Linked DNA regions of Sphingobium yanoikuyae. The protein of the gene in region 1 binds, or shares a complex with, the protein of each later gene. Links are inferred from orthologs where the notes say so. Each region holds a gene or a part of one and is shown on either strand. Other genes may lie near its edges. The genes, in order: U0025_RS13520, ccmC and ccmE.

Region 1 (10,144 bases):
TATTCGATTTCCGCCGCGCCAACGGCATCGGCCAGATAGTCCGGCGTCCATTTTGCGCGGGCGGGCCAGCCTTCCATCGCCCTCTTGATCAGGACCGGGCGGCCGGGCGCATAGAAATTATGCAGGAAGTCCTCGCCCGACAGGGCGTCGGCGGTCAGCAGGCCGGAGGCATAGGGGGACAGGGCGCGCTGCTGTTCCATGACGTTCAACAACCAGTCGCGCCGCTTGAGCGCGAGCGCGCTGTCGTCGCGCGGCGCTGGCGCGGGCTTGGGCGGCACATGGGGCATGGCATTGGCGGACGGCGCGCCAAAGCCGACCTGGCGCAGGGTCATCTGCATCTGCATGTCCGCTGCCTGCGACAGGATCGAGGGAAGCGGCGGGGTGCGGCCGGATTTGCTCATGACCCGCCCTAGCGCGCGATCATGACCGCCATGTTGCAGGATGTGACGAACCTGTGACGGCGCGGTGGCGGTTCAGGCCGGCTCCACCACCTCGGTCCGTTTCGGCTGCGACCGGCCGAGCAGCACGCCGCCCAGCGCCAGTGCGAAGCCGGCGATCTGCACCGGGCCGAGCTTCTCGCCGAACAGCAGCCAGGCCTCGACCGCGGCGAGCGGCGGCACCAGCAGCAGCAGCATCGACATGCGCGTCGGTCCCTGGGTGCGCACCAGCCAGACCAGCAGCGACAGGCCGGCCGCCGACAGGCCCAGCACCGACCAGCTGAGGCCGATCCACAGCATCGGGCTATTGTCCCAGCGCCATTCGCCCACGATCAGGGTGGCGGCGATCGCCACCAGTGCGCCGCCGGCATTCTGCACCGCGCCCGACACCCAGATCGGATCGCCGCCGATCGTGCCGCGCTGGATCAGCGTGCCGCCGGTCATCGCCAGCACCGCGACGATGCCGGCAACGGCGGGGATCAGGGTGATCGCGCCCGCACCTGATTTGGCGATCGCCGGCATCAGCACGCAGCCGACGCCCAGGATGGCAATGGCAAGGCCGCTCCAGGCGCGCGCGGGCAAGCGCTCGCCCAGGATCGCGACGCTGGCGACCGCGACCATCAGCGGCTGGGTCGCGCCCAGCAGCGACATGATGCCGGCCGGCATGCCATGGCTGACCGCCCACCAGCTGAGCGTCAGGTAAAGGCCATGCAGCATTGCGCCTGCCGCCAGATGCAGCCCCAATTGCCGGCCGCGCGGCCAGGGCTGGCGGCCATGCAGTGCCAGCGCGCCCAGCAGCAGCGCCGTCAGGCACAGGCGCGCGGCCAGGATCAGCTCGGGCGCGCCATGGGGCACCATCGCGCGGGCGACGATGAAACCGGTGGACCAGATCAGGACGAACAACAGGGATGCGATAATGCCGAACATGGCGCAGCCCATGGCCGATGCGCGCGCCCCTGTCGACCCGGCCAAGGGGCGAAGGGATCAGAAGCTGCCGATCGTCGATCCGATCAGGATGACGGCGACCAGTGCTGCAAGCGAGCTGACGATGCCGGCCATGGCGATATCCAGATAGGATTCGCGGTGGGTAACGCCGCTCAGCGCCAGCAGCGTCACGATCGCGCCATTATGCGGCAATATGTCGAGCGTGCCGGACCCGATCACCGCCACACGGTGCATGATGGCGGGGTCGGTGCCGGTTCGCGCGGCGATGTCCATATAGGTCGGCCCCAGCGCCTCCAGCGCGATGGTGAGCCCGCCCGATGCCGATCCGGTGAGCGCGGCGAGCAGGTTGGTCGCCACCGCCAGCGACACCAGCGGCCCGCCGCCCATGCCCAGCACCCAGTCGCGGATCATGTGGAAGGCGGGCAGCGCGGCGATCACCGCGCCGAAGCCGACCAGGCTCGCCACGCTGATGATTGGCAGCACGGCGGCGTTGGCGCCCGAATCGATGCTGTCGCGCAGGCTGACGAGGCGGCCCCGGTTGCACAGGATGATGGCGAGCGTCGCGATCATCAGCGCGGCCGTCACCGACCATATGCCCGCAACCGCGCCCAGGCTGGTGCTGCCCCACAGCGGCTCCGCCAGGAAGGGCGCGTCCCAGGTCGGGAACAGCCAGAGCGAGAGGATGAGGTTGCAGCCGATCATCACCCCGATCGGCAGGAAGGCGATGGCGAGCGAGGGGCGGTCGTCGGTGGGCGCGCCCTTGTCCATCTCTGCGGGGTCGAAGGTGGAGGCCGTCGTCGTATGCTCGCGCATGCGCGCGCTGTCGACCGGCGCGGCGGGGGAGAGGCTCGGGTCATAGCCCTCCAGCCGGGCGGCGGCGGCCGTCTGTGCTCGCAGCAGCCAGCCCAGGCCCACCGCCAGCATGATGACCGCGGCGATCAGGCCCAGGCCCGGCGCCGCATAGATGGAGGTGCCGAAGAAGGGCATGGGAATGACATTCTGGATCGCCGGCGTGCCGGGCAGGGCGGTCATGGTGAAGGTCGATGTGCCCAGGATGATGGTCGCCGGCACCAGCCGCCGGGGGATATCGCCGGCGCGGAACAGCGCCTGCGCCATCGGCACCAGCACGAAGAAGGCAACGAACAGGCTGACCCCGCCATAGGTCAGGATCGCGCCGGCCAGCACCACCGCCATGATCGCGCGGCCGGACCCCAGCCAGCCGATCATGGCATCGGCAATGGTGCGCACTGATCCGCTGTCGTTCATCAGCTTGGCGAAGATCGCGCCGAGCAGGAACAGCGGGAAGAATTGGGCCAGGAAGCCGGCGGCGGCGACCATGAATATCTGGGTCCAGCTCGCCAGCATCGGATAGCCCGAAAAGCTGGCGGCGATCATCGCCAGCGCCGGGGCGAGGAACAGCACGCTCCAGCCGCGATAGGCCATGGCGATCAGCGCGCCGAGCGCGACCAATATGCCGAGGAAGCTCAATGCCTCAGACATGGGCGAGCAGCGCGTCGATATCGAGCGTCGATTCCCGGCCGATCGCCTGGCCATGATCCTTCAGGAAATCGTCCGCCGCCTTGCGCCCGATCTTCTTGAGCTTCCACAGGAAAGCCCATTCGGCGTTCAGCTTGGACGAATGGCCGAATTGCAGCATGTCGGCGCTGGCGATGCGGTGGATACGCATCTTCGCCCATTTCTCGCCCTCGCCATGGCCGGGATCGGCGACCTGGCGCAGCAGCGCCATCATCCGGATTTCCTGCAACAGCACGGCGTTGAAGGAAATCTCGTTCAACCGGCTGGCAATGTCGCGCGCGGCGTAGAGGTCGGTGGCGCGCTCGACCGGGTTCACCTGGATCAGGATGGTATCGTCGGAATCGCAATCGCGCACCAGCGGCGTCAGCGTCGGATTGCCCGAATAGCCGCCGTCCCAATAGGCCTCGCCATCGATTTCGACCGCGTGGAACATGGTGGGCAGGCAGGCGGAGGCGAGCAGCACGTCGGGGGTGATCTCGGCATTGCGGAACACGCGGGCCTGGCCGGTGCGCACGCTGGTCGCGGTGATGAACAGGCGGATCGGGCTGGCGGCGAGATGGTCGAAATCGACGCATTCGTTGAGGATGTCGGTCAGCGGATTGAAGCCGCCCGGATTGAGATCATAGGGCGAGCAGAGCCGCGCCATCAGGTCCATGCCGACATAGAGCGGCGAATAATCGAGCGTCCAGCGGCCGAGCGCTATGTCGAGCGGGCTGCGGCGGAACGGACTGAACATCGCCCCGTCCGACACCTTGCTCCAGAAACGGGTGAGGGCGCGGCGGGCACCCGGCGCGCCACCATGGGCATAGCCGCTGGCCAGCACGGCCGCGTTCATCGCCCCGGCCGACGTGCCCGATATGCCGTCGATCCGCAACCAGGGTTCCTCCAGCAGGCGGTCGAGCACGCCCCAGGTGAAGGCGCCATGGGCGCCGCCACCCTGCAGGGCCAGGTCGATCAGGCGGCTTTGCGGTGCGGCAGTCGGATCGGGCATCGGGCACCTCGCGCTTGGCGGGCATGGCCCGCTGTCGGAGCTTGTTGCGACGCAGCATGGGACCATTGCGGCCCGCCAATGTCAACGCCTTGCGCGTTGCACAAACCTCATTCCCGACCCGCGCGGATCGCTGCGCCGCCCGCGATCGGCGTGATCGCGACCAGCAGCAGCGAGGCGGCGCCGAGGAATTTGAACGCGGCGCCGCTGCCGTCGCCCAGCGTGCCTGCGCCAAAGATCAGCAACGGCACCGCCAGCGGCAGGGCGAGCAGGCCCGCCAGAGCCCCCGACGAGCGCAGCCCGGCGGTCAGGGTCGCCACCAGCAGGCCAAGCGCGGCCAGCGCGGGCGTACCGATCAGCAGCCCGGCCTCCAGCGTCAGGATCGTGGCGCCGTCCAGCTTCAGCAGCGCGGCGGCGGGCAGGGCGGCGATCATCAACGGCGGGCCGAAACCCAGCCAATGGGCGATCAGCCGGGCGATCACCACCATCTCCTCGCTGATGCCGCGCAGCGCGATCTGGTCCAGGATGCCGGCGTCGCGATCGGGCGCGACCAGCCGGTCGACCGGCAGCAGGCTGGCGAGCAGCGCCGCGATCCACAACATGCCGCCACCGGTGCGGGCGAGCAGGGCGGCATCGGGGCCGACCGCAAAGGGATAGAGGCTGGCGACCAGCAGCAGGAAGGCGACCGGCAGCCACAGCCCGGCCGAGCGCCAGGCCTGTCCCAGGTCACGGCCGACGAGCAGGGCGATCAGTCGCATGATGCCTCCTGCGCCGGGTCCGGCACATGGGCGGCCATCTCGATCCGCACCGGATCGGTCAGCGGCAATGGTTGGTGCGAGGCGGCGACGACGATGCCGCCGGCCGCCAGATGGTCCGCCACCGCCGCGCCAAGCAGCGCGACCGACGCATCGTCCAGGCCATTGGCCGGTTCGTCGAGCAGCCAGATATCCGCGCCGCTGGCGATCACGCGGGCGAGCATGGCGCGCTTGCGCTGGCCGGTGGACAGCATGCGCACCGGCACGTCGCGCAAGGGGGCGAGCGCCATGGCGTGGAGCGCGCGGTCGAGCGCGGCCGCATCCACTCGGTCGAGCCGTGCCCAGAAGCCGAGTGCGCGGTGGAGCGGCAATTCCATGTCGAGCGCCAGTCGCTCGTCGGCCAGCGCGACGCTGCCCTGGCGGTCGATCGTCCCGGCATAAATGGGCAGCAGTCCGGCGCACTGGCGCAGCAGGCTCGACTTGCCGATGCCGTTGGCGCCGTGCAGCAAGGCGCTGCCGCCAGCCGCCAGCACCAGGTCGACGCCGGCAAAGAGCAGGCGTCCGCCGCGCAGACAGGCCAGGCCCGACAGGCGCAGCGCCGCGCCGCTCATGGGGCGACCATATCCTCCAGCACATGCATGTCGATGTCCGACAGGCCGAAATGATGGCCGATCTCATGCACCACGACATGGGTGATGAGCGCTTCGAGCGGCACGCCGGTTTCGACCCATTCGTCGAGCAGCGGGCGGCGGAAAAGATGCACGGTCGGCGGCAGGTCGCCGGTCTGCGCCTCCTGCCCGAAGGGACGGCCGCTATAGAGGCCGGTCAGGCCGAACGGATCGTCAATCTCCATCTCCTTCAATATGTCGGCGTCGGCGAAATCCTCGACCAGCATCACGACATTGGAGAGATAGGAACGGAAGGGCTCGGGCAGGCGGCTCAGGGCCTCCAGCGCGAGTGTCTCGATTTCCTGTGGGGTAGGGGCGAAGCGGAACGATTGACCAGTGTCAGGCATGGCTGTCACATAGGCGAAAGAAATAACGCAGGATAGAGAAATGCTTGCCAGACTGAACGAAACGGAACGGGCGATCGCGCTGGCGGATTTGCCCGAATGGACGGCGGTCGCCGAACCGGACGGGATCGCGCGCAGCTTCACCTTTCCCGACTTCGTCGCCGCCTTCGGCTTCATGACGCGGGTCGCGCTGCTGGCGGAAAAGGCCGACCATCATCCCGAATGGTCGAACGTCTATAACCGGGTCGAAATCACGCTCACCACCCATGATGCCGGCGGCCTGTCGCAACGAGACATCGATCTGGCGAAGGGGATAGAGGCGCTGCTGCGCTGACGCTTGACGCGGCATCGCCCGGCCGATAATCGCCCCGGCAACATCAAGAGTCGGGCCAACGTCCGACACCAACCTGCTCCCCGAGCAAGGTGGTGCCTTTCGAAAGAGGGGGATGTGGCCGGACCGGCAATCCAACGGGACATGCAGCCACGACGACGTTGATCCGATGCTTGGTCACACACCAGCAGACGGAAGCATGACGTGCCCATTTCCACACAGCAATTTGCCAGCGACAATTATGCCGGGGCCTGCCCCGAGGCGCTCGACGCGATGCTCGCGGCGAACAGCGGATCGGCGACGGCCTATGGCGAGGATGAATGGACGCAGCGCGCGGCGGACAATTTCCGGACCCTGTTCGGCGGCGATGCGGAGGTCTTCTTCGTCTTCAACGGCACCGCCGCCAATTCGCTGGCGCTCGCGGCACTGTGCCAGTCCTATCATAGCGTCATCTGTTCGGCGGCCGCCCATGTCGAGACCGACGAATGCGGCGCGCCCGAATTCTTTTCCAACGGGTCGAAGCTGCTGGCCGCGCCCTCGGTCGATGGCAAGCTGACGCCCGACGCGATCCGGCAACTGGCGACCAGCCGCTCCGACATCCATTTCCCCAAGCCGCGCGTCGTCACCATCACCCAGCCGACCGAGACCGGTCTTGTCTACACGGTCGAGGAAGTGCGCGCGATTTCTGCCGTGTGCCGCGAACTGGGGCTGAAACTGCACATGGACGGCGCGCGCTTCGCCCATGCCTGCGCCAGCCTGGGGTGCGAGCCGGCGGAGATCAGCTGGAAGGCGGGCGTCGACGTGCTCTGCTTTGGCGGCACCAAGAATGGCATGGCCGTGGGCGAGGCGGTGCTCTTCTTCGACCGCGCGCTGGCGCAGGATTTCGACTATCGCTGCAAGCAGGCGGGGCAGCTGGCGTCGAAGATGCGCTTCCTGTCGGCGCCCTGGATCGGCCTGCTGGAAAGCGGCGCCTGGCTGCGCAACGCCCGCCACGGCAATGATTGCGCGCGCCGGCTGGCGGCGGCGATCGCCGACCTGCCCGATGTCAGCCCGATCTTCCCGGTGGAGGCCAATGCGCTGTTCCTGTCGGCCCCCGTGCCGGTGCTGGACGCGCTGCGCGCGCGTGGCTGGCGCTTCTACACCTTCATTGGTGGCGGCGCGCGATTCATGTTCGCTTGGGATGCGCAGGTGGAGCGGGTCGATGAACTGGCCCGCGACATCAGGGAAGCCTGCCTGGCGGTCGCCGCCTGACCACAAGCTGATCCGAATAGGCGCAAGGCCATGGGTGGGCTGGCGCCGGTGCGCATCCGTCCATGTGCTTGTTGTGATATCGAAATGTCATCATGCGGCGGGGTCGGATAGCGGGATGATCCGTTGAGGATGCTCCAAAGCGGATGATCTTGCCTGGTCCAGCCAATTGAAAAGAGGCACTGATCCGGGCCTTCATCGCGCCGCCGGCACAGGGGCCGGTGCGTGGACGGAGGCTGTCATGAAGAGGATCGGATGGTTGATGCTGGGTGTCATGGCGCCGCTGCCGGGGCAGGCGCAGGAGGCGGCACCGATGGCCGAAGCGCGGGCGGCGATCGAGACTGCCGATCTGGCCGCGCTGCCGCCGGAGGTGCGCGCTGCGATCGGCCGGGCCTATTCGGTGTCGGAAATCCTGCAGATACGGGGCGTCGAGAAGGTGCCGGGCCAGACGTTGGCGGTCGACGAACTGATCTTCAAGCCTGATGGCACGATCGAGTTTACCGGCCAGCATCCCTGGGTGCTGCTGTTCGCCAAGCGGATGCGGATCGAGGACCCACAGTCCTTGCTAGGCATCCGGCGGAACACCGCGCTGCTGGCCGGACCGAAGGGCCAGGCGGGACAGACCGGTACACACGGTGCCCGTGGCAATCGTCGCGGCTCTGACGGTGAGTCGGGACGGCCGGGGGGACGCGGCACCAATGGCGGACCGGGCGCGACAGCACGGGTGCCCGATCTCTATATCGTGGCCGGCCGGCTGGAGGCGACGGCCACGGGGAGCCCGCTCAGTCAGGTACGCATGAACATCGATTTTCGTGGTGTGCCGGGTGGCGCCGGTGGTGCGGGCGGCAGCGGTGGAGCCGGCGGTGACGGCGGCGGTGGGCGTGATGGCAGGGCTGGACCGTTTGGGGATTGCCGACGAGGAGCGGGTGATGGGGGTGACGGCGGGCGTGGTGGCCCAGGGGGCAATGGCGGCGCGGGGGCCAATGGTGGCGATGGCGGCGCGGTCTATGTCATCGGCCCGGCCGCGGTGACCGACATCTTCACCGCAGGAGACATCCTGACCGGCGGCGGGGCTGGCGGACGCGGCGGGGCTGCAGGGCCGGGTGGCCAGGGTGGTGCGCGAGGATCACGCGGATCTCAGCCGGGGACATGTCATGGCGCGCATCCGGGCGATGTCGGCGCGACGGGGCCGCGTGGCCAAGTCGGCCCTGACGCACAGCCCGGCGCTCGGGGCCGTGTCTTCGCTGTCAGGATCGGCGGGCTGGATATGCTACAGGCGCCGGCTTCACCCTGAAGCCGTCTCAGGGTTCCTCGCCCTCGATCCGGGCGTCATAGCTGCTCAGCGCGCTGATGACGTCGGGCATCTTGTCATAGCGCTTGCGCAGCAAGGCCAGCTTCGCGTCGGTGCCGGAGCAGAGTTCCGCCACGCTTTCCTCGATATAGGCGCGGCGTTCCGCGTCATAGGGTTCCTCGCCGCGGAAATGGTCGCAGCTGTCGCGGTCGACCATGAAGGCGGTGACTTCGCGCGGGAAGGGGGCGGGCTGGGCCGCATTGCTCGACGGCGGCAGGTCGAGCGAATTGGTCGGGCCGGGCGGGCCGACGGTGACGATCGGCGCCGGGCGCGAGGGCAGGACGGCCGGGGGAGCGGGCGGCGGCGGATCGGGCTGGACCACGGCAACGGCCACCTGCTGCGGTGCGCTGACCGGGGCGGCCTGTGCGCTGTCATCGGACGAGCCCTTGCAGCCGGTGACGAGCACCAGCGCCAGCATCATCGGAAACAGCTTCAAACGCCCCTTCACCCGATTTCCTCCCGCAGTCCGGCGATCAGATCCGCAACATGCGGCAAGCGCGACTCTTCCTCGTCGAGGATCGCCAGAAACGCCGCCCGCCTATAGTTGCGCAACGCCCCTTCGGGAAGACGGGTTGGGGCAGGAATTGCGGAAATTACGATATCCAGCAGGCGCTCCACCCCATGGAGCCTGCCCCACAGATAGTCATTCTCCCGATAGACCCGACTGAAGAAGGCACCAAAATTGTTGAATTCTATGCCTTTTAGCGTGGCGTTGGCACCGCCGGCACGGATGGCGGTGCAATCTTCGGGCGAAATCCGGTCGACCTTTATCGGATCATATTCATCGACAGCGTCACCCTGAAGCAACGGTAAGGTCGCGATGTCGGAGAAGGTGAAGCCCAGATAAGCCAGCAACATGGTGCGGCGCCCGGCCTTGGGCAGGTTGGCGAGCGCCTCGGCCAGCAGCATGTCGGCCGCCTCGTCGCGGGCGCGCAGGCCACGCGCCTGCGCCATCGCCTCCAGCGCGGCACCGGCGTCGGTCGGCGCCTGCGCCGCGGCGGCGCGGACATGATCATTGTAGAAATCATTGCCCTCGCATTCGGTGTAGAGGGCGAGCGCGCGATAGATGGCGTCGTGCATCGCCTGCACCGCTTCGCTGTCGGCATCGGCCTCCAGTTCCAGCGTCTCGGCCAGACGCCGGGCCAGGAAACGCAGGCGGCGGATGCGGAAGGCGAGGTCATGGGTGCGGAAGAACAGGACGGGCGCGGCGGCGGAGCCGGCATCCTCGGTCAACTGGTCGGCGCCGATCGCGCGCACCTGCTTCCAGATCGCCTGGCGATAGGCTTCGCGCATCATCGGCGCATCCTCGCCGCTCAACTGGAACAGGCGCGCAGCCAGATCCTCGACGATGCCCGACAGTTTGAGATGGGCATAAGCGGGGAAGGCGAATCCGGCCGATGCGGCGGCGCGCTGCTGCGCCTTGCCGCGCCAGGCGGACAGGCGCGCCGGCGTTGGCCGGTCGAGGAACAGCATGCGGCCGATCGCCCCCTCCACCTCCGCCTCGATACCGGGGCGCAGCGCCTGGATGATCCGGCCCATGC
Region 2 (10,163 bases), 690 kb from region 1 along the record:
AGGAGAAGGCGACCGACAGACCGACATAGCCGAGATAGAGCGTCGGCGGATGGAAGGCGAGGCCGGGATCCTGCAGCAACGGGTTGAGCCCCTGCCCGTCCGCCGGTGCCGGGGAAATGCGGGCGAAGGGATTGGAGGAGAAGAGCAGGAAGGCATAGAAGCCCAGGCTGATCGCCGCCTGCGCACCCAATGTTGCCATATGCGCGTCACGCTTCAACGCCCGCTCGAACAGCGCCACGGCCGCGCCGGCGACGCCCATCACCGTGACCCACAGCAGCATCGACCCTTCATGATTGCCCCAGGTTCCGGCGAACTTGTAGAGCCAGGGCTTGGCCGAATGGCTGTTGGTCGCCACCAGCAGCACCGACATGTCGGACCGCAGGAACAGGCTGATCAGCGCGACAAAGGCAGCGGCCGTCAGCACGCCCTGCAAAATAGCGACGGGTCGAACGGCGCCCAGCACCTCGCCCTTGCCGCCCGCCAGCCCCATGCCGACCAGAAACAGCTGGAGCAGCGCGAGGACCGCGGCAAACCACAGGGCGGCGAGACCGGCTTCGGCGATCATGGCGCGGCCTTCATCTCATGCGTGGTTTCATTATAGGTCATGCCGTCCAGTTCGCGCGGCATGTAGCGTTCGTCATGCTTGGCCAGCAAATTGGTCGCGACGAACCGCCCCTGCCGGTCGAAAGCGCCCTCCGCCACGACACCGCTGCCTTCCTTGAACAGGTCGGGCGCGATGCCGCTGAAGGTCGCCGGCACGGTCGCCTTGCCGTCGGTCACGTCGAAATTGATCGTTACGCCATCGGCCGCACGCTTGAGGCTGCCCTTCACCACCATGCCGCCCAGACGGATCGCCTTGCCGGGTTCCACACCCTTGGTCTTCACGTCGTTGGGCGCATAGAAATAGGCCGCCTCGTCCTTCAGCGCCGATACGGCGAGCAGCCCGGCGCCGATGATCGCCACCAGCGCCGCGAGCGCCAGGATCAGCCGTTGATGCTTGGCCTTCATGTCCGGTCAGACAGTCGTTCGGCCTGACGTTCCGCCGATCGCATCGCGCGCCAGCTGGCGATGGTGACGATCGCCGTGCCTACGGCCGTCACGGCATAGGCGGCGATCACGAAAGCCCATTGGTTCATCTCTACCCTCTTGTCAGGCGCTGCATCCGCGCCTCGACCTTATTTTGTGCCAATATTGCCCGCATCCGCATCAGCACGATCGCCGCGAACAACAAGGTGAAACCGAACAGCGTCAGGCCGAGTGGCCAGAGCAACGATCCGTCGATGCTCGATCCCCGCATCGTGATGCTGGGCCCCTGGTGCAAGCTGTTCCACCAGACCACGGAACGGTTGATGATCGGGATGTTGATCGCGCCGACCAGGCCGAAGATCGCCGTCACCGGGCTGACCCCGCCTTGCCCCTGCCGCGCCGATGCGTTGGCCAGAGCGATATAGCCGAGATAAAGGAAGAGCAGGACCAGCATGGAGGTCATGCGCCCGTCCCATTCCCACCAGGCGCCCCAGGTCGGCCGGCCCCAGATCGAACCGGTCATCAGGCAGATGGCGGTGAACAACGCGCCCGGCGCCGCGATCGCGCGTCCGGCCACGGAAGCCAGCGGATGGCGCCACACCAGTTGCATCAGCCCGGACACGGCAATGCCGGTCCAGCCAGCCATGCCCAGCCACGCGGCCGGCACATGTATATAGAGTATGCGCACCGTATCGCCCTGCAGATAATCCGCCGGCGTCAGGAACAGGCCCGAAGCGCAGCCGGCCAGCAGCAGCACGAGGCCGGGCCAGAACAGCCAGCCCGTCATCGGACGAGCGATCTTCAGGAAGCGGGCGGGATTGGCAAAACGGTGCATGAGTACAGGTTTCTTAGCGACACCCGAACGCCAACGCCAGTGGCCGTTTAGCCCATGGAAAAGCCGGCAAAACGCAGCGTTGCCACGATTGGCCACGCTTTTTTGTTACAGGCAGGCGACAAATCGACCGGGAAGGACTATATGCGCGCGAAAGGTCGCCCCAGAGGGGTGGTCAGGAACGGCAATGGACCCGCTCACACCCATGATTACGACGAATCCTTTCGACGACGACAAGTTGCGCGAAGAATGCGGCATTTTTGGCGTATCTGGCGCAGAAACCGCGTCCGCGATGGTAGCGCTCGGCCTTCACGCCCTGCAGCATCGCGGCCAGGAAGCGGCAGGCATCACCAGCTGGGACGGGCATGATTTCCATACCCATCGCGCCATGGGTCATGTCGCCGGCAATTTCGACCGCGACGAGGTGATTCGGGGCCTTCCCGGCGACACAGCCTGCGGCCATGTCCGTTACTCGACTACCGGCGAGACCTCGCTGCGCAACGTCCAGCCGCTCTATGCCGAACTCAATTCCGGCGGTTTCGCGGTTGCCCATAACGGCAATATCTCCAACGCGATGAAGGTCCGCCGCGAACTGATCCGCCGCGGCTCCATCTTCCAGTCGACCTCGGACACCGAAGTCATCATCCATCTGGTCGCTACGTCCAATTATCGCACCCTGCTCGACAAGTTCATCGACGCGCTCAAGCAGATCGAAGGCGCTTATTCGCTGATCGTGATGACCCCCGAGGGCATGATCGCCTGCCGCGATCCGCTCGGCATCCGCCCGCTGGTGATGGGCAAGCTGGGCGATTCGACCATCTTCGCTTCGGAAACCGTCGCGCTCGACGTGGTCGGCGCCGACTATGTCCGCTCGATCGATCCGGGCGAACTCGTCATCGTCACAAAGGATGGCGAAATGCGCTCGATCCGCCCGTTCGGCGAAGTGCATCCGCGTCCGTGCATCTTTGAGCATGTCTATTTCAGCCGCCCCGATTCGATCATCGACAATTCCAGCGTCTATTCGGTCCGCAAGGCGATCGGCGCGCAGCTGGCGATCGAAAATCCGGTCGAGGCCGACTATGTCATCCCGGTGCCCGACAGCGGTGTGCCGGCCGCCATCGGCTATGCGCAGGAATCGGGCATCCCGTTCGAACTGGGCATCATCCGTTCGCACTATATCGGCCGCACCTTCATCCAGCCGGGCGACAAGGTCCGCCACCTGGGCGTCAAGCTGAAGCATAATGCCAACCGCGCCCTCATCCAGGGCAAGCGCATCGTGCTGATCGACGACTCGATCGTGCGCGGCACCACCTCGCTGAAGATCGTGCAGATGATGCGCGAAGCGGGCGCCGCCGAAGTGCATATGCGCATCGCCTCGCCGCCGACCAAGCATAGCTGCTTCTATGGCGTCGATACGCCCGAGCGCACGAAGCTGCTGGCGCACAAGCTGGACATTGGCGGCATGCAGGACTTCATCCACGCCGACAGCCTGGCCTTCATCTCGATCGACGGCCTGTACAAGGCGCTGGGCGAGGCGAAGCGCGCCGACATCCGTCCGCAATATTGCGACGCCTGTTTCACCGGCGACTATCCGACCAAGCTCACCGACCAGGATGAAGCCGTGGTCGAAAACCAGTTCGAACTGCTGGCAGAACGGGTCTCCTGATCCACGGGCAAGGCCCGACCGGGCGGGGTCGCACGACCCCGCCCTTTCCTTTTCCCACGACGACACCCGGCATCGGTCGGGGCGAACGGAGAGCCGATGTCTGATACCTTGCCGCTGTTCGGAAAACTTGCGCTCGTCACCGGCGCCAGCCGGGGCATCGGCGCCGCGACGGCAGAGGCACTGGCCGCAGCCGGCGCCCATGTGATCCTGACCGCGCGCACCAGCGGCGGACTGGAAGAGGTGGAAGACCGCATTCACCAGGCCGGCGGCAGCGCCACCATCGCGCCGCTCGACCTGATCGACGGCGAAAGCATCGGCCGCCTGGCCCAGGCCATTTCGGGCCGCTGGAAGGCACTGGACATCCTTGTCCTCAACGCAGCGACGCTCGGGTCGCTGGCATCGGTTCCGGCGATTGATGCCAAGGAATTTGCCCGGCTGCTGATGCTCAACATCGCTGCGCCCCAGGCGCTGATCGCCGCCTTCGATCCGATGCTGCGGGCCAGCGCCGACGCGCGGGTGATCGCGCTGACATCCTCGGTCGGCGCCACGCCGCGCGCCTATTGGGGCGCCTATGGCGCGTCCAAGGCGGCACTCGAAACGCTGGTCGGCGCCTATGGCGAGGAGGTGAAGAACATCTCCGCCATCCGCACCCATATCGTCGATCCCGGCGCCACCCGCACCGCGATGCGCGCCCGCGCCTTCCCCGGCGAGGATCCGGCAACGCTCAAGGGGCCGGAGACGGTCGCCAGGGCCATCCATGATCTGGCGCTGAGCGATGCGCCGAACGGCCATCGCCTGCGCGTCGAGGGTTAAGCGGCCGGCTTTGCCAGCGTGACCTGGGCGACATCAATGGTCCCGCCCCGGAAACCGCCTTCGCAATACATCAGATAATAGCGCCACAAGCCGACGAAATGCTGGTCGAAACTGGCCGGCAACCGTCCCTCGTCGATCGCCCGATCGAACCGCTCGCGCCAGCGGCGCAGCGTTTCGGCATAATGACCGCCGAAATGGCGCGCGTCGCGCCATTCCAGCCCCCGCTCCTGCGCCAAGGCCCGAAAACGACTTTCGGATATCAGCATGCCGCCGGGGAAGATGTAGGTCTGGATGAAATCGGCGCCGCGCACATAATGATCGAAGATCGCATCGTCGATCAAAATATACTGGATCGCGGCGCGCCCGCCGGGCTTCAGCAGGCGCGCAACCGCATCCAGATAGTCGGGCCAATAATGCTGGCCGACCGCCTCCACCATTTCCACGCTGGCAATGGCGTCATATTGGCCCTGCGCGTCGCGATAGTCGGTCAGGTGGATCTGCGCGCCGGATCCCAGCCGATCGCGCGCATAATCAGCCTGCTCGACCGACAGGGTCAGCCCGTCATATCGGATGGCGCAGCGCTCCATCGCCTGTTCGGCGAGGCCGCCCCAGCCGCATCCGATTTCCAGCAGCGCCTGTCCGTCGCGCAGGTCCAGCCGTTCCAGCAGGGCATCTACCTTGCGCTGCTGCGCCCGTTCCAGACTTTCGATCCGATCCTCAGGATTGAGGAACAAGGCACTGGAATAATTCATATTCCTGTCCAGCCATAGGCTGTAGAAGTCATTGCCCAGATCATAATGGAAGGCGATGTTCCGACGCGAGCCGTTACGGTTGTTCCGCCGCGCCCAGTGCAGCAACCGTCCTGCCCAGCGGGCCGGCCCATGAGGCCGGGCAACGCGGCCCAGCGATACCGCATTGGCCATGAACAGCGCGAACAGCGGCACCGGATCGGCACTGCGCCACTCGCCCGCCGCCCAGGCGCGATACCAGCCCGCCGAGCCACCCATCGCCAGTCGCACCAAGGCGCGCCAGTCGACCAAGTCCACAACACAGTCGAACCCTGGCGCCCGCCCGCCCAGCAGCCGGCGCGTGCCGTCCGGCAAAGTGGCGTCCAGCGAGCCCTGCTCCAGTCCCAGGTCGATCCGATCGAGCATGCGATGGAAAAGCGGCGCGAACAGGCGCGCGCGCCATCCCGGCGTCCGGTCTGCCGGCGGTCGCCGGATCGACAATGCGGCCTTGCCGCGACGGGGGTCGACTGCATTCATCGGGCCTCTTTCTGCCCCATGCCGCGCGTCGCTGCAATCACCCCTTCATCTGGCGATAGGCCGCCAGCGCGCGCTCGCGACCCTCGCGATGGCCAATCCGCTTTTCGGGATAGGATGATGGCCTAACCCCATGAAAATCCGGATCATGGATGACGCGATCGTCCAGATGCGCCAGTTCCGGCACCCATTGGCGGATATAGTCGGCGGCATCGAACTTGTCCGACTGGGTCAGCGGCGCCATGATCCGGGTGAAGAGATTGGCATCGACGCCGCTGCCCGCCACCCACTGCCAGTTGACGCTGTTATTGGCATAATCCGCGTCGACCAGCGTGTCCCAGAACCAGCGCGCGCCATGGCGCCAGTCGATCAGCAGATGCTTGATGAGGAAACTGGCCGCGATCATCCGCACCCGATTGTGCATCCAGCCCGTCTGCCAGAGCTGGCGCATGCCGGCATCGACGATCGGATAGCCGGTTTGCCCTCGTTTCCACGCGGTCCAGTCGCCCCGCGCCTCGCGCAGATCCCGCCAGTGCATCGCATCGAAGGCCGGCTGGGCATTTTCCGATCCATAGGTCGGCAGGGCCGAGACCTGATTATGCGCGTAATCACGCCAGATCAGTTCCTTGAGATAGACGGTCGCGTCCCCCGGCGCCTGCGCCACCCGATGCCAGACCTTGGCGGGCGAAATTTCCCCGAAATGGAGATGCGGGGACAGGCGGGACGTTCCCTCCTGCGACGGCAGATCGCGCGCGACCGCATAGTCGCCGACCTCGCCCAGAAAACTGTCGAGATAGCGCTTTGCCCCTTCTTCGCCCGGTGACCAGTCGGCAGGGAAGCCGCTCGCCCAGTCCGGATCGCGCGGCAGCAGCGTCCAATCCTCCAGCCTGTCGCTAACCGGCCAGTGCGATGGCGCCGCGATCCGCTGCGGCGCTGGCTGTGGTGGCGCGGGTGGCATGTGCAGCATCACCGCGCGGAAAAAGGGCGTGTAGATGCGATAGGGCGTCCCGCCACCCGTCCGCACCGCCTCCACTGGCAATAGCAGTCCGCCGTCATGAAGCCGCAAGTCGATCTGCCTTGCGACCGCCTTTTCAGCATTGCGCCACCAGGGCTCATGATGGCGGATGGCATGCACGACCTGCGCACCACTTTCCTCGGCCACCTGCGCCAGAACATCGGCGCAGCGTCCGCGCCGCAGGATCAATCGCGAGCCCTTGGTCCCCAGTCGCTCGTCCAGGCTGGCAAGGCTGTGATGCAGCCACCAGCGCGACGCACCACCCATCGCCCATTGGCGCGGGCTTTCATCGTCAAGGATATAGAGCGGAATGACCGGGCCGGCCTGCGCGGCAGCGGCAAGCGCCGCCTGATCCGAGAGGCGCAGATCCTGGCGGAACCAGATTATGGTGGGGGATGGCATGATCGCCAAATGCCTGCCTAGTCCCCCGGTTCCAAATGAATTTTCCGCGCCCTTCCGGGAGATGACCTGCAAATCCGATGAATGTCGATTCGGCCAATGGACGCGCGCATCGCCGCCGCCTATTCTGGAACCCAATACACTAGCCATGGGTCGCCAACCGGCCATGGCTGCAGCGATGCAGGGGAAGACATGGCGTCGATGCCAGATAATGCAGAACTGAATTACCGGCCGTGCGTCGGGATCATGCTGGTCAACATGGCGGGCAAGGTCTTCGTGGGTCAGCGCCTCGATAATGTCGTGGAAGCCTGGCAGATGCCGCAGGGCGGGATCGACGAGGGCGAAGACGCCAAGGCGGCGGCGCTGCGTGAGCTGGGCGAAGAGACCGGCATCACGCCCGAACATGTCGAGATCATCGCCAAGAGCCGCGACGAGCATTTCTACGACCTGCCGCCCGAACTGATCGGCAAGCTGTGGGGCGGCAAATATCGCGGCCAGCGCCAGATCTGGTTCCTCGCCCGCTTCCTGGGCAAGGACAGCCATATCGACATCCAGACCAAGCATCCCGAGTTCCGGGAATGGAAATGGGCAGCGCCCGAAACGCTGCCGGAACTGATCGTGCCGTTCAAGCGCAAGCTTTACCGCGACATATTGCAGGAATTCCACGACTTGATCTGATGGGGGCTTAAAATCCCCGGTCGGTTCGCTATGACAGCGGGATGCGTCACTGTCTGGCTATCCTGCCCTTCCTCTTTGCCACCCAGGCGTGGGCCAATGCGCCCGCGCTGCTGCCGCCGTCCGTCCGCGAAATGCTGGAGGCGGCGATTGCCAATGGCAATGAGACGGAAATCGCGACCGTCGCCAAGATCGCCAAGCAGACCAATCCGCAATCGGCCGACCAGATCCAGCAGATGGTCAACAGCTGGAAGGAACGGACCAAGGCGACCCATGACACGGTGATTCGCGAAGCGCGCTTCACCGAATTATGGACCGGCAAGCTGGAGGCCGGCGGCTTCCGCTCGACCGGTTCGACGAGCGAAATCGGCATCAGCGCCGCGGCGCAGGTCAAGCGCGAAGGGCTGGAGTGGAGCCATAAGCTTAGCGCCACGGTCGATTATCGCCGCGCCAATGGCGTCACCTCGCGCGAACGCTACACCGCCAGCTATGAGCCGCGCTATCAGTTCGATCCGCGCGGATTCGCCTATGGCCTGACCCAGTTCGAACGCGATCCCTCGATCGGCTATGACGAGCGCTACACCGCCTCGGCCGGTATCGGTTACAAGGTGATCGTCAGCAAGCCGATCGACCTGTCGCTCGATGTTGGCCCGTCCGTCCGTCATGCCAAATATGTGATCGGGCCGCGCGAAACCAAGCTCGGCGCGCGTGCATCGATGGACCTGGCCTGGCGCCTGGCGCCCAATGTCACCTTCAAGCAGACCGCTGCAGGTTATGCGGAAACTGACGTATTTTCAGTCAATTCCCTGACACAGTTGCAAACCAAGGTGAGCACGCGCCTGTCCGCTGGCCTCTCCTATACGGTGCAGTATGAGTCGGAGACCCTGCTGTCCGCGCGCGACTTCGACACGCTCAGCCGCCTGACCCTCAGCTACGATTTCTGATCGGGGTGGAGCAGGCGCCCGCGCTCTGATAGACCTCCGGGATGAACGGCATCCACCCGCCCGTAACTGCCCCTGAAACCGCCCTGCTGGAACAGGCCGCCGCCGCGCCGATGCTGGCACAGGTCGAGGCATGGGCCAGCATCAACAGCGGATCGCGCAACCTGACCGGGCTCGCCGCCATGGCTGCCACGCTCGCCGACGCCTTTTCGGTGCTGCCGGGCGAGGTAGACTTGATCGACCCCGATCCGGTCGAAACCGTGGCGCCCGATGGGGGGATATCGGTGATCCGTCATGGTCAGCATCTTCGCCTGACCGTCCGCCCCGATGCGCCGGTCCAGCTGCTGCTGACGGGCCATATGGATACGGTCTTCCCGGCCGACCATCCATTTCAGACGCTTCGCTGGCTAGAACCCGGCGTCCTTAACGGCCCCGGCGTCGCCGACATGAAGGGCGGCATCGCCGTCATGCTCGCCGCCCTGACGGCAATCGAGCATAGCGAGGCGACCCGGACGCTCGGCTATCAAGTCGTGATCAACAGCGACGAGGAAGTCGGCAGCCCCTCCTCCGCCGCCCTGCTCCGTCAGGCCGCAGCCGGCAAGCGCGCCGCCTTCACCTATGAACCCGCCCTGCCCGATGGGACGCTGGCCGGCGCGCGGGCGGGCAGCGGCAATTTCTCGATCATCGTCACCGGCCTCAGTGCCCATGCCGGTCGCAATCCCGACGATGGCCGCAATGCCCTGCTCGCGGCCGCCGACCTTGCCCTGCGGCTGAAGGCTGGCAGCGGCAGCGGCTTTTCCTGCAATCCCGCCAAGATCGACGGCGGCAGCCCCAATAATGTCGTGCCCGACCATGCCGTGCTGCGAGTCAATTTCCGCCCGCGCACGCCGGACGATGAAATCGCAGCCCGCGCCTTGCTGGATCAGGCCATGGCCGATGTCGCCCGCGACCATGGCGTCAGCCTGCATCTCCATGGCGGCTTTGGTCGCCCACCCAAGCCCATGGATGCCAAGGCCGAGCGCCTGTTCGGCCTGGTCAGGCGCTGCGGCACGGACCTCGGCCTCGACATCGGCTGGCGCGACACCGGCGGCGTGTGCGACGGCAACAATATCGCGGCCTGCGGCGTCCCGGTGGTCGACACCATGGGCGTGCGCGGCGGCAGCATCCATAGCGATGCCGAATTTCTGATCAGCGACAGCCTGGCCGAACGCGCGCAACTGTCCGCTCTGGCGCTGCTGCGGATCGCCCAAGGACAATATTGAGAGAGAGGACCGCCTTTTGAGTTTCTACATGCGCACCGCGCGAGCGGACGACCTGCAGACCCTGTATGAAATGGCGAAGCTGACCGGCGGTGGCTTTACCAACCTGCCGCCCGATCGCGCCGCCCTGACCGCCAAGCTGGAACGCACCGAACAGGCGCTCAGCCGGCAGGATGGCGGGATCAAGGATGATCTGATCGTCTTGGTGCTGGTCAATGCGCAGACCGGCCAGGTGCGCGGCACCTGCCAGATTTTCAGCACGGTGGGGCAGAGTT
Region 3 (10,094 bases), 690 kb from region 1 along the record:
GCTGGTGATGCCTGCCGCTTCCTGGCCGCGATGCTGCAGGGCGTGAAGGCCGAGCGCTACCATCGCGGACGCGGTTTCTGCGCCAGATACGCCAAAAATGCCGCATTCTTCGCGCAACTTGTCGTCGTCGAAAGGATTCGTCGTAATCATGGGTGTGAGCGGGTCCATTGCCGTTCCTGACCACCCCTCTGGGGCGACCTTTCGCGCGCATATAGTCCTTCCCGGTCGATTTGTCGCCTGCCTGTAACAAAAAAGCGTGGCCAATCGTGGCAACGCTGCGTTTTGCCGGCTTTTCCATGGGCTAAACGGCCACTGGCGTTGGCGTTCGGGTGTCGCTAAGAAACCTGTACTCATGCACCGTTTTGCCAATCCCGCCCGCTTCCTGAAGATCGCTCGTCCGATGACGGGCTGGCTGTTCTGGCCCGGCCTCGTGCTGCTGCTGGCCGGCTGCGCTTCGGGCCTGTTCCTGACGCCGGCGGATTATCTGCAGGGCGATACGGTGCGCATACTCTATATACATGTGCCGGCCGCGTGGCTGGGCATGGCTGGCTGGACCGGCATTGCCGTGTCCGGGCTGATGCAACTGGTGTGGCGCCATCCGCTGGCTTCCGTGGCCGGACGCGCGATCGCGGCGCCGGGCGCGTTGTTCACCGCCATCTGCCTGATGACCGGTTCGATCTGGGGCCGGCCGACCTGGGGCGCCTGGTGGGAATGGGACGGGCGCATGACCTCCATGCTGGTCCTGCTCTTCCTTTATCTCGGCTATATCGCTCTGGCCAACGCATCGGCGCGGCAGGGGCAAGGCGGGGTCAGCCCGGTGACGGCGATCTTCGGCCTGGTCGGCGCGATCAACATCCCGATCATCAACCGTTCCGTGGTCTGGTGGAACAGCTTGCACCAGGGGCCCAGCATCACGATGCGGGGATCGAGCATCGACGGATCGTTGCTCTGGCCACTCGGCCTGACGCTGTTCGGTTTCACCTTGTTGTTCGCGGCGATCGTGCTGATGCGGATGCGGGCAATATTGGCACAAAATAAGGTCGAGGCGCGGATGCAGCGCCTGACAAGAGGGTAGAGATGAACCAATGGGCTTTCGTGATCGCCGCCTATGCCGTGACGGCCGTAGGCACGGCGATCGTCACCATCGCCAGCTGGCGCGCGATGCGATCGGCGGAACGTCAGGCCGAACGACTGTCTGACCGGACATGAAGGCCAAGCATCAACGGCTGATCCTGGCGCTCGCGGCGCTGGTGGCGATCATCGGCGCCGGGCTGCTCGCCGTATCGGCGCTGAAGGACGAGGCGGCCTATTTCTATGCGCCCAACGACGTGAAGACCAAGGGTGTGGAACCCGGCAAGGCGATCCGTCTGGGCGGCATGGTGGTGAAGGGCAGCCTCAAGCGTGCGGCCGATGGCGTAACGATCAATTTCGACGTGACCGACGGCAAGGCGACCGTGCCGGCGACCTTCAGCGGCATCGCGCCCGACCTGTTCAAGGAAGGCAGCGGTGTCGTGGCGGAGGGCGCTTTCGACCGGCAGGGGCGGTTCGTCGCGACCAATTTGCTGGCCAAGCATGACGAACGCTACATGCCGCGCGAACTGGACGGCATGACCTATAATGAAACCACGCATGAGATGAAGGCCGCGCCATGATCGCCGAAGCCGGTCTCGCCGCCCTGTGGTTTGCCGCGGTCCTCGCGCTGCTCCAGCTGTTTCTGGTCGGCATGGGGCTGGCGGGCGGCAAGGGCGAGGTGCTGGGCGCCGTTCGACCCGTCGCTATTTTGCAGGGCGTGCTGACGGCCGCTGCCTTTGTCGCGCTGATCAGCCTGTTCCTGCGGTCCGACATGTCGGTGCTGCTGGTGGCGACCAACAGCCATTCGGCCAAGCCCTGGCTCTACAAGTTCGCCGGAACCTGGGGCAATCATGAAGGGTCGATGCTGCTGTGGGTCACGGTGATGGGCGTCGCCGGCGCGGCCGTGGCGCTGTTCGAGCGGGCGTTGAAGCGTGACGCGCATATGGCAACATTGGGTGCGCAGGCGGCGATCAGCCTGGGCTTCTATGCCTTCCTGCTCTTCTCCTCCAATCCCTTCGCCCGCATTTCCCCGGCACCGGCGGACGGGCAGGGGCTCAACCCGTTGCTGCAGGATCCCGGCCTCGCCTTCCATCCGCCGACGCTCTATCTCGGCTATGTCGGTCTGTCGGTCGCCTTCTCCTTCGCGGTCGGGGCCTTGCTGACGCGGCAGGTGGATGCGGCGTTCGCACGCGCCATGCGGCCCTGGGTGCTGGCCGCCTGGGTGATGCTGACGCTTGGCATCACGGCGGGCAGCTATTGGGCCTATTATGAGCTGGGCTGGGGCGGCTGGTGGTTCTGGGATCCGGTCGAAAATGCGTCGCTGATGCCCTGGCTGGCGGCGACCGCACTGCTGCACAGCGTGACCGTGCTCGCGACCCGCGACGCGCTGCGCGCCTGGACGGTGATGCTGGCCGTCGTCGCCTTCTCCATGTCGATGGTCGGCACTTTCCTGGTCCGGTCGGGCATATTGACCAGCGTCCATGCCTTCGCCGTCGATCCCGAGCGTGGCAGCTTCATCCTGGCCTTGCTGGCACTCTATATTGGCGGAGCCTTGGCCCTGTTCGGCTGGCGGATCGGCACGGTGCGCGAGGGCGCGCCGTTCGAACTGGTCAGCCGCGAAACCTTCCTGGTGGTCAACAACCTGTTACTCTCGGTGATCCTCGGGCTGGTGCTGATCGGCACGCTTTACCCGCTGATGACCGAAGCATTCGGGCACAAGGTGTCGGTTGGCGCGCCCTATTTCGATCGCATTGCCGGGCCGATCGCGCTCATCCTGCTGATCGTGATGGCGGCGGGGCCGCTCACCCGCTGGCGCCGGGATCAGGCACGCGCCGTGGCCGGGCGGATGCTCATTCCGGCGGCGGTCGCACTGGCGGCCGTGGTGCTGGTCGGTGCGCTGGCCTGGGGGCGGATCGGCCTGTTGCCCTATTGCGGGCTGGTGGTGGCGCTGGCCGTCGGCGTAGGATCGCTCGCGCCGCTGTGGAAGCGCAACCTGCGCCGCACGCCGCTCTTCACCTATGGCATGGTGATCGCCCATCTGGGCTGTGCCGTCAGCCTGGCGGGCATGGCCTGCGATTCGGCGTTCACGGTCGAGAAGCTGGTGGCAGTCCGACCGGGCGACAGCATCGAGACGGCCGGCTGGACGCTGCGCTTCCAGCGTATCCTGCCACTTGCCGGCGACAATTGGACGGCTTTGCAGGCGGACGTCATTGCGGAGCGCAGCGGCCGGGCGGTGGTGATCCATCCGCAGTCGCGCTTCTTCGCCTCGCCGCCGACGACCACGACCGAGGCGGCCCTGCTGACCCGGTGGAATGGCCAGCTCTATGTCGTGCTGGGGCAGGAAGCCGATGCCGGCCGCTGGCAGATGCGGATCTGGTGGAAGCCGTTCGTGACGCTGATCTGGCTGGGCGGCATCATGATCGCGCTGGGCGGTCTGCTGGCGCTGGTCGGGCGAGAGCGGCGCGGCTGGCTGATGAAATGGCGGGCGCGGAGGGTAATGGCATGAGGAAGCTGCTAATCTGGCTACCGCTTGTCCTGTTCCTCGGCTTCTTCGCGCTGTTCGCCACCGGCCTGTTCAAGCCGGATGACCGTGTCATCACCTCCAAGCTGATCGGCCAGGCTTTGCCGGCCTTCACCCTGCCGGCTGCCGCCAGCGATCGGCCGGCGCTTGCCAGCACGCAACTGGCGGATGGCAAGCCGCGTTTGCTCAATATCTTTGCCAGCTGGTGTATTCCCTGCGCGGCGGAGGCGCCGCAACTGATGGCGCTCAAGCAGGCTGGGGTGGAAATCGATGCGATTGCAATCCGTGATGCCCGGCCCGATGTCGACGCCTTCCTGGCGCGCAACGGCAATCCCTATGGCCGGATCGGCCTGGATGCGCGCAGTGGCGTGCAGATCGCGCTGGGCTCGTCGGGCGTGCCGGAAACCTTCGTGATCGATGGCAAGGGCAGGATTGCCTATCAGCATATTGGCGACATCCGCGCCGATGACGTGCCGATGCTGCTGCAACGGCTGAAGGACGCGCAATGATGCGGGGGCTGCTTTCTCTTCTCCTGTTGATGCTGACAGCGCCGGTTCAGGCGCAGACCGCTCTGCCGCCCGCGCCCTATGCCGACCGGCAGCTTGATGACCCGGTGCTGGAGCGCAAGGCGAAGGCGCTGATGGAAACCATCCGCTGCCTTACCTGCCAGAGCCAGTCGATCGCCGATTCGAACGCCAGCATGGCGGGCGACATGCGCTCCGAGATACGCGAGCGGATCAGGGCGGGGGAGGAGCCGGAGCATATCAGGCGCTGGCTGATCGAGCGCTATGGCGACTGGGTGAGCTATGAGCCGACGACCGCGCCGATCCTCTGGCCGCTCTGGGCGGCGCCGATCGTGTTGCTTGCATTAGGGCTGTTGTTGATGCGCGGACGGATCAAGCGGAGGCCGCGGGCATGACGGGCTGGATCATCGCTTTCGGCATCGCCATCCTCGCCATGGCGGCGCTCTGCTTCATCGGGCGTATCCCGCGCGTGACGCGGGAGATCGTTGCCGCCGCTCTTCTGGTCGGCCTCGCGGGCTATGCCTGGCAGGGGCATCCCGGCCTTGCTGGCGCGCCGCGTCAGGTCGCGGCCGAGAAGGAAGCGCAGTTCGATGAGAAACTGGCGGAGCGACGCCGCAGTCTGGCGGAGCGCTATGGCCCGGCTGGCCAATGGCTGATCATGTCGGATTCCTACGGGCGGCGCGGCCTGACCAAGGAGGCGGCCAATATCCTGCTCTCCGGCCTCAAGCAGACGCCGGAAGACGCCAATCTGTGGCTGGGCATGGGCAATGCGCTGGTCGCGCATGCCGATGGCGTGGTCGCGCCAGCGGCGGACTATGCCTATCGCCAGGCGTTGCGGCTGGACCCGGAAGGGCCGGCGCCACGCTATTTCTATGGGCTTGCTTTGGCGCAAGCCGGGCAGTTGGACGCCGCGCGCAAACAATGGTTGCCGCTGGCGCAATCGGCGCCCGAAGGCAGCAAGATCAAGGCGGAACTGCAGGCCAATATCGCGCGTATCGATGCTATGCTGGCGATGGATGCGGCTTCGCGATGATCCGCATCGGGGCGATCATTGCGTGAACCCTGTGCCCATGGTAGGGGCCGGCGGTTTGCTGGGCTCCGTCCTTGGAATGAGAATTGCCCTGGCAAGGGTTGCGACATGATATTGATGATCGGGCATTTCCTTCATGGCTGATGACAGCGCGGTCGCCGTCCCCGAAGACGGCGAGCAGGAAGGGCATGGCCATGCCCGCCAGAAAGCCACGGCCAAGCTGGTCGTCGGCGCGATCGGCATCGTCTTCGGCGATATCGGCACCAGCCCGCTCTACGCCTTCCGCGAAACCTTTGCGGGGCACCATCATCTCGACCTCGATCCCGACCATATATTGGGCGTCATCAGCCTGATGTTCTGGTCGATGATGCTGGTCGTGACGCTCAAATATGTCAGCATCATCATGCGCGCCGACAACAAGGGCGAAGGCGGCAGCCTGGCCCTGCTGGCGCTGATCAACGGCCAGACCAAGACACAGCGCTGGTCGCGCGGCATCGTGCTGCTGGGCGTGTTCGCGACCGCCCTCTTCTACGGCGATTCGATGATCACGCCGGCGGTTTCCGTGCTGTCGGCGGTGGAAGGTCTGGCGGTCTACAACGCCAACCTGGCACCGGCGATCCTGCCGGTTGCGGTGCTGATCCTGCTCGGCCTGTTCTGGATCCAGGGTCTGGGGACCAACAAAGTCGCGACCCTGTTCGGCCCGATCATGCTGATCTATTTCGTGACGATCGCGTCGCTCGGCGTGCTCAGCATCGTCAAGACGCCGGGCATTCTCTACGCCTTCAATCCCTATTGGGCGGTCATGTTCTTCGCCACCGATCCGCTGCCCGCCTTCCTGGCGCTGGGCTCGGTCGTGCTGGCGGTGACGGGCGCCGAAGCGCTCTATGCCGATATGGGCCATTTCGGCCGCAGCCCGATCCGCGTGTCCTGGCTGATCTTCGTGCTGCCGGCGCTGATGCTCAACTATATGGGGCAGGGCGCGCTGCTCTTCCGGGAGGGCGCCGCGGCGCTGCACAGCCCCTTCTACAATCTCGCGCCGCAATGGATGCAGCTGCCGCTGATCGGCCTTGCCACGCTGGCGGCGATCATCGCGTCGCAGGCGGTGATATCCGGTGCCTTCTCGGTCACGCAGCAGGCGATCCAGCTCGGCTTCATGCCGCGTCTGCGGATCGAGCATACCAGCGCCTCGACGGCCGGCCAGATCTACATTCCCCTGATCAACTGGGGACTGATGGTGATGGTCATCCTGCTTGTGCTGGTGTTCAAGACCTCGTCCAACCTGACCGCAGCCTATGGCATTGCCGTCACCGGTGCGATGTTCATCGACAATGTGCTGCTGACCGTGGTGCTGTACCGCTTGTGGCACTGGAAATGGTATTATGCCGCGCCGCTGCTTGCCGTCTTCTACCTGGTCGATGGCGCCTATCTGGCGGCCAATCTGACCAAGGTACCCGACGGCGGCTGGTTCCCGCTGCTGATCGGCTTCGTCGTCTTCACCTTGCTCACCACCTGGTCGCGCGGGCGCCGGCTGGTGCAGGAACGGCTGCGCGAGGCAGCGATGCCGATCCCGGTATTCGTGGCTTCGGCCGCTAACAGTGCGGTGCGCGTGCCGGGCACCGCTGTCTTCATGACCTCGACGCCCGATGGCGTGCCGCATGCGCTGCTGCATAATCTCAAGCACAACAAGGTGCTGCATGAGCGGGTGATCCTGCTGACCGTCAAGATCAAGGATGTGCCGGTGGTCGAGGATGACGGCCGCTGCAAGCTGGAGGATCTGGGGCGCGGCTTCTTCCGTCTGGTGCTGCAATATGGCTTCATGCAGGAGCCGGATGTTCCGGCCGCGCTCAAGAATGTGACCGGCTGCGGCCAGGCGTTCAAGATGATGGACACCAGCTTCTTCCTGGCGCGCCAGACGCTGCTGCCTTCGGCCAATCCCGGTATGCCGCTGTGGCGCGAGAAGATCTTCGCCTGGATGCTCCGCAACGCGGAAAGCGCGATGGAGTTCTTCCGCCTGCCGACCAACCGCGTGGTTGAACTGGGCAGCCAGGTCGAGATTTGATCGACCTCTAGAAGAGCCGCATCTGCGCGCCCTCGGGCGGCCTGAACAGGTCGGTGCGGACGCTGATTCGCGCCTGCCCCAGATTGGCCTTGCGCCGTGCCTTGATGAAGCGGGTGCGGGTCAGGTCGGCCCAGACGCCCTGGCCGCGCATCCGGCTGCCGAAATCGGGATCATTGTCGCGGCCGCCGCGAATGTCGCGGATCATCGCCATTACCTTGGCGGCGCGATCGGGATAATGGGTTTCCAGCCAGGCGCGGAACAGCGGCGCGACCTCATGCGGCAGGCGGACGAGGATGTAGTTGACGTCCTGCGCGCCGGCCATGGCAAGTCGCGCCACCACCTGTTCGATCTCATGATCGTTGATCGCCGGGATGATCGGGGACATGTTGGCCGATACCGGCACGCCGGCTTCGGCCAGGCGATTGATCGCGGCGATCCGTCGTTCGGGATGGGGCGCGCGCGGCTCCAGCGTGCGCGCGACCTTGGGATCGAGCGAGGTTACCGAAATCATCACCGCGACCAGATTGTCGCGCGCCAGATCGGCCAGCAGGTCGATGTCGCGCAGGATGCGGTCGGACTTGGTGGTGATGAACACCGGATGGCGGCATTCCACCATCACCTCCAGCAATTGGCGCGTGACCTCCCAATCCTTCTCGATCGGCTGATAGGGGTCGGTATTCGTGCCCATGGCGATCGGTGAGACGCTGTAGTTCCGGTGCGACAATTCCTTGCGCAGCAATGTCGCTGCATCCGGCTTGGCGAACAGGCGCGTCTCGAAATCCAGTCCCGGCGACAGGTCATGATAGGCGTGGGTCGGCCGGGCAAAGCAATAGATGCAGCCATGCTCGCAGCCGGCATAGGCGTTGATCGACTGGGAGAAGGCGATGTCGGGCGACGCGTTGCGCGAGATGATCGTGCGGGGCGTGATCAGCGAAACGCTGGTGCGTAGCTTCTGGGCCGGTCCGTCGATTGCCTGCGCGGCGTCGAGCCAGTCGCCGTCCGCCTCGCGCGCGGCCAGGTTGAACCGGCTGCTTGCCTGGTTGTGCGTTGCGCCGCGTCCGGGGATGTTTGCCATCTGGGAATAAGAACATATCATGAACTTATTGACAAGGTCGCTTCCGACGCGTCATGGCTGCCCCCTTGAAAGCAGGGGGAAATATCATGCGTGCCTGGTGGCTTGTTCCGGCTCTGATGATGATGGCAGGCGCGGCCGATGCCGCGACGCCGACGACGGATTGTGCCGCAAATATGGTCTGCGCCAGCCGGCCACAGTCGGTGGTCGATGCGCTACAGGCGGCGGGCTACAAGGCGGCGCTGACCAAGAGCAAGTCGACCGGTAACCCGATGATCGAGAGCGCTGCCAGCGGCTATAATTTCACCATCTATTTCTATGGCTGCGAAGAAATGAAGGACTGCAACTCGTTGCAGTTCGGTATCAATTTCGCGGATGATGGCGGCAACACGGTCGAGCTGGCGAACAAGTGGAACCAGTCCAAGCGCTTCATCCAGATGTCGCTGGCCGACGACAAGACGCTGGACGTGTCTTATGATGTCAGCACGATCGGCGGTCTCAATCAGGAGAATTTTGCCGATGTGGTCGACTGGTGGTCAGTGATGCTCGGCGAACTCAGCAAATTCTTCAAGGAGAACCCGGCGCCCACGCTCAAGAAGTGAAGGGGAGCGGGCTGGAGCCGTAACGAAAAATCGCCCTTTTGCGATTTTTCAAACAGGCGTTTAGCGCTCGGTGAGGCGCGGCATCAGCTCGACGAAATTGCAGGGGCGGAACCGGCTGTCGAGTTGGCTGGCGAGAATGCCGTCCCATGCATCCCGCACCGCGCCGGTCGAGCCGGGCAGGGCGAAGATATAGGTGCCGCGCGCGACGCAGGCGGTGGCGCGCGACTGGATGGTCGATGTGCCGATCGACTGATAGCTGAGCCACCGGAACAGTTCGCCGAAACCGGGAATTTCCTTGTCCTGCACCTGGGCCAGTGCTTCGGGTGTGACATCCCGGCCGGTGACGCCGGTGCCACCAGTAGTCAGGATAACATCGACCTGCGGATCGTCGATCCAGGCGTGAAGGCGCGCGACGATGGCGCTGCGATCATCGGTGACGATCAGTCGGTCGGCCAGGACATGGCCCGCGCCGGTCAGGCGATCGACCAGCGTGTCGCCGGACCGGTCGTCGGCCAAGGTACGGGTGTCGGAAACGGTCAGGACGGCAATGCGGACGGGCAGGAAGGTCCGGCCCTCGTCGATCGGCATCAATCCGATCCGCCGGCAATCATCGCCCGGCCATCGGCCTTGCTGAGACGCACCAGCTTGACGCCCTTGGCATTGGGGAAGGTTGGCCACATGCCCTGCGCCATACCGGTCAGGCAATCCGCCTCGCCCTTTGCCTGGATCTGGTACATCCAATAGTTGCGCATGACGATGTTCACATAGGCGCGGGTTTCATAATAGGGCAGGGATTCGATGAAGAGCAGGGGATCGCCCTTGTCCTTCACCTCGCTGTTCCAGCGTTCGACCGGCAGCGGGCCGGCATTATAGGCGGCCATCACCTTGGGCAGCAGGCCGCCGGTTGCGCTCATGTCGCGGAGCGATTCCAGATAGCGCTGGCCATATTCCATGTTGGTGGACGGCACGAACAATTGCGATGCGTTGGAAAGGCCGACATCGCCGGCGGTTCCGGGGCGCACCTGCATCAGGCCGCGGGCGCCGGCGCTGGAGACGACGTCCGAACGGAAGCCGGATTCCTGCAGCGTATGGGCGTAGATCAGCGACGGGTCGACACGCCAGCCGCCGTCCGGCCGCCAGGCCGGCGCCGGGAAGCGGGCGAAGCTGTCGGGCTGCTTGCCGGCCGGGCCATTATGGGCGAGCCAGAGCTGGGTT

The links.
Region 2: the proteins of U0025_RS13520 (region 1) and ccmC are in contact, whole or in part, in a solved structure (PDB 8CE8), measured with the Escherichia coli proteins. The link is inferred for Sphingobium yanoikuyae from one-to-one orthologs.
Region 3: the proteins of U0025_RS13520 (region 1) and ccmE are in contact, whole or in part, in a solved structure (PDB 8CE8), measured with the Escherichia coli proteins. The link is inferred for Sphingobium yanoikuyae from one-to-one orthologs.

What each region holds. Positions count from the first base shown.
Region 1 is NZ_CP139979.1:2,925,253-2,935,396, reverse strand. Bases 2,841-5,818 are described here. They hold U0025_RS13520 (heme exporter protein CcmB), read right to left. Parts: upstream 4,665-5,818; coding sequence 4,017-4,664; downstream 2,841-4,016. Other genes in these bases: U0025_RS13505 (4a-hydroxytetrahydrobiopterin dehydratase), read left to right, coding at 5,717-5,818; U0025_RS13510 (metallopeptidase family protein), read right to left, coding at 5,269-5,676; ccmA (heme ABC exporter ATP-binding protein CcmA), read right to left, coding at 4,655-5,272; U0025_RS13525 (patatin-like phospholipase family protein), read right to left, coding at 2,875-3,909; U0025_RS13530 (GntP family permease), read right to left, coding at 2,841-2,882. Outside these bases: U0025_RS13540 (cupin-like domain-containing protein), read right to left, coding at 1-401; U0025_RS13535 (DMT family transporter), read right to left, coding at 474-1,376; more of U0025_RS13530, read right to left, coding at 1,422-2,840; more of U0025_RS13505, read left to right, coding at 5,819-6,007; U0025_RS13500 (threonine aldolase family protein), read left to right, coding at 6,209-7,255; U0025_RS13495 (hypothetical protein), read left to right, coding at 7,494-8,546; U0025_RS13490 (hypothetical protein), read right to left, coding at 8,554-9,051; U0025_RS13485 (patatin-like protein), read right to left, coding at 9,048-10,144. UniProt on the Escherichia coli protein: Required for the export of heme to the periplasm for the biogenesis of c-type cytochromes.
Region 2 is NZ_CP139979.1:2,243,376-2,253,538, forward strand. The notes cover bases 1-2,997. They hold ccmC (heme ABC transporter permease CcmC), read right to left. Parts: upstream 1,862-2,997; coding sequence 1,139-1,861; downstream 1-1,138. Other genes in these bases: U0025_RS10265 (heme lyase CcmF/NrfE family subunit), read right to left, coding at 1-565; ccmE (cytochrome c maturation protein CcmE), read right to left, coding at 562-1,008; ccmD (heme exporter protein CcmD), read right to left, coding at 1,005-1,136; purF (amidophosphoribosyltransferase), read left to right, coding at 2,064-2,997. Outside these bases: more of purF, read left to right, coding at 2,998-3,524; U0025_RS10290 (SDR family NAD(P)-dependent oxidoreductase), read left to right, coding at 3,621-4,337; U0025_RS10295 (SAM-dependent methyltransferase), read right to left, coding at 4,334-5,602; U0025_RS10300 (cryptochrome/photolyase family protein), read right to left, coding at 5,640-7,016; U0025_RS10305 (RNA pyrophosphohydrolase), read left to right, coding at 7,206-7,691; U0025_RS10310 (DUF481 domain-containing protein), read left to right, coding at 7,733-8,632; U0025_RS10315 (hydrolase), read left to right, coding at 8,674-9,891; U0025_RS10320 (arginine N-succinyltransferase), read left to right, coding at 9,908-10,163. UniProt on the Escherichia coli protein: Required for the export of heme to the periplasm for the biogenesis of c-type cytochromes.
Region 3 is NZ_CP139979.1:2,235,495-2,245,588, reverse strand. What follows is about bases 1-2,928. They hold ccmE (cytochrome c maturation protein CcmE), read left to right. Parts: upstream 1-1,205; coding sequence 1,206-1,652; downstream 1,653-2,928. Other genes in these bases: U0025_RS10265 (heme lyase CcmF/NrfE family subunit), read left to right, coding at 1,649-2,928; ccmD (heme exporter protein CcmD), read left to right, coding at 1,078-1,209; ccmC (heme ABC transporter permease CcmC), read left to right, coding at 353-1,075; purF (amidophosphoribosyltransferase), read right to left, coding at 1-150. Also shown: more of U0025_RS10265, read left to right, coding at 2,929-3,577; U0025_RS10260 (redoxin family protein), read left to right, coding at 3,574-4,101; U0025_RS10255 (cytochrome c-type biogenesis protein), read left to right, coding at 4,101-4,511; U0025_RS10250 (tetratricopeptide repeat protein), read left to right, coding at 4,508-5,149; U0025_RS10245 (potassium transporter Kup), read left to right, coding at 5,283-7,205; U0025_RS10240 (PA0069 family radical SAM protein), read right to left, coding at 7,213-8,280; U0025_RS10235 (YbjN domain-containing protein), read left to right, coding at 8,367-8,879; moaB (molybdenum cofactor biosynthesis protein B), read right to left, coding at 8,940-9,467; U0025_RS10225 (lytic transglycosylase domain-containing protein), read right to left, coding at 9,467-10,094. UniProt on the Escherichia coli protein: Heme chaperone required for the biogenesis of c-type cytochromes. Transiently binds heme delivered by CcmC and transfers the heme to apo-cytochromes in a process facilitated by CcmF and CcmH.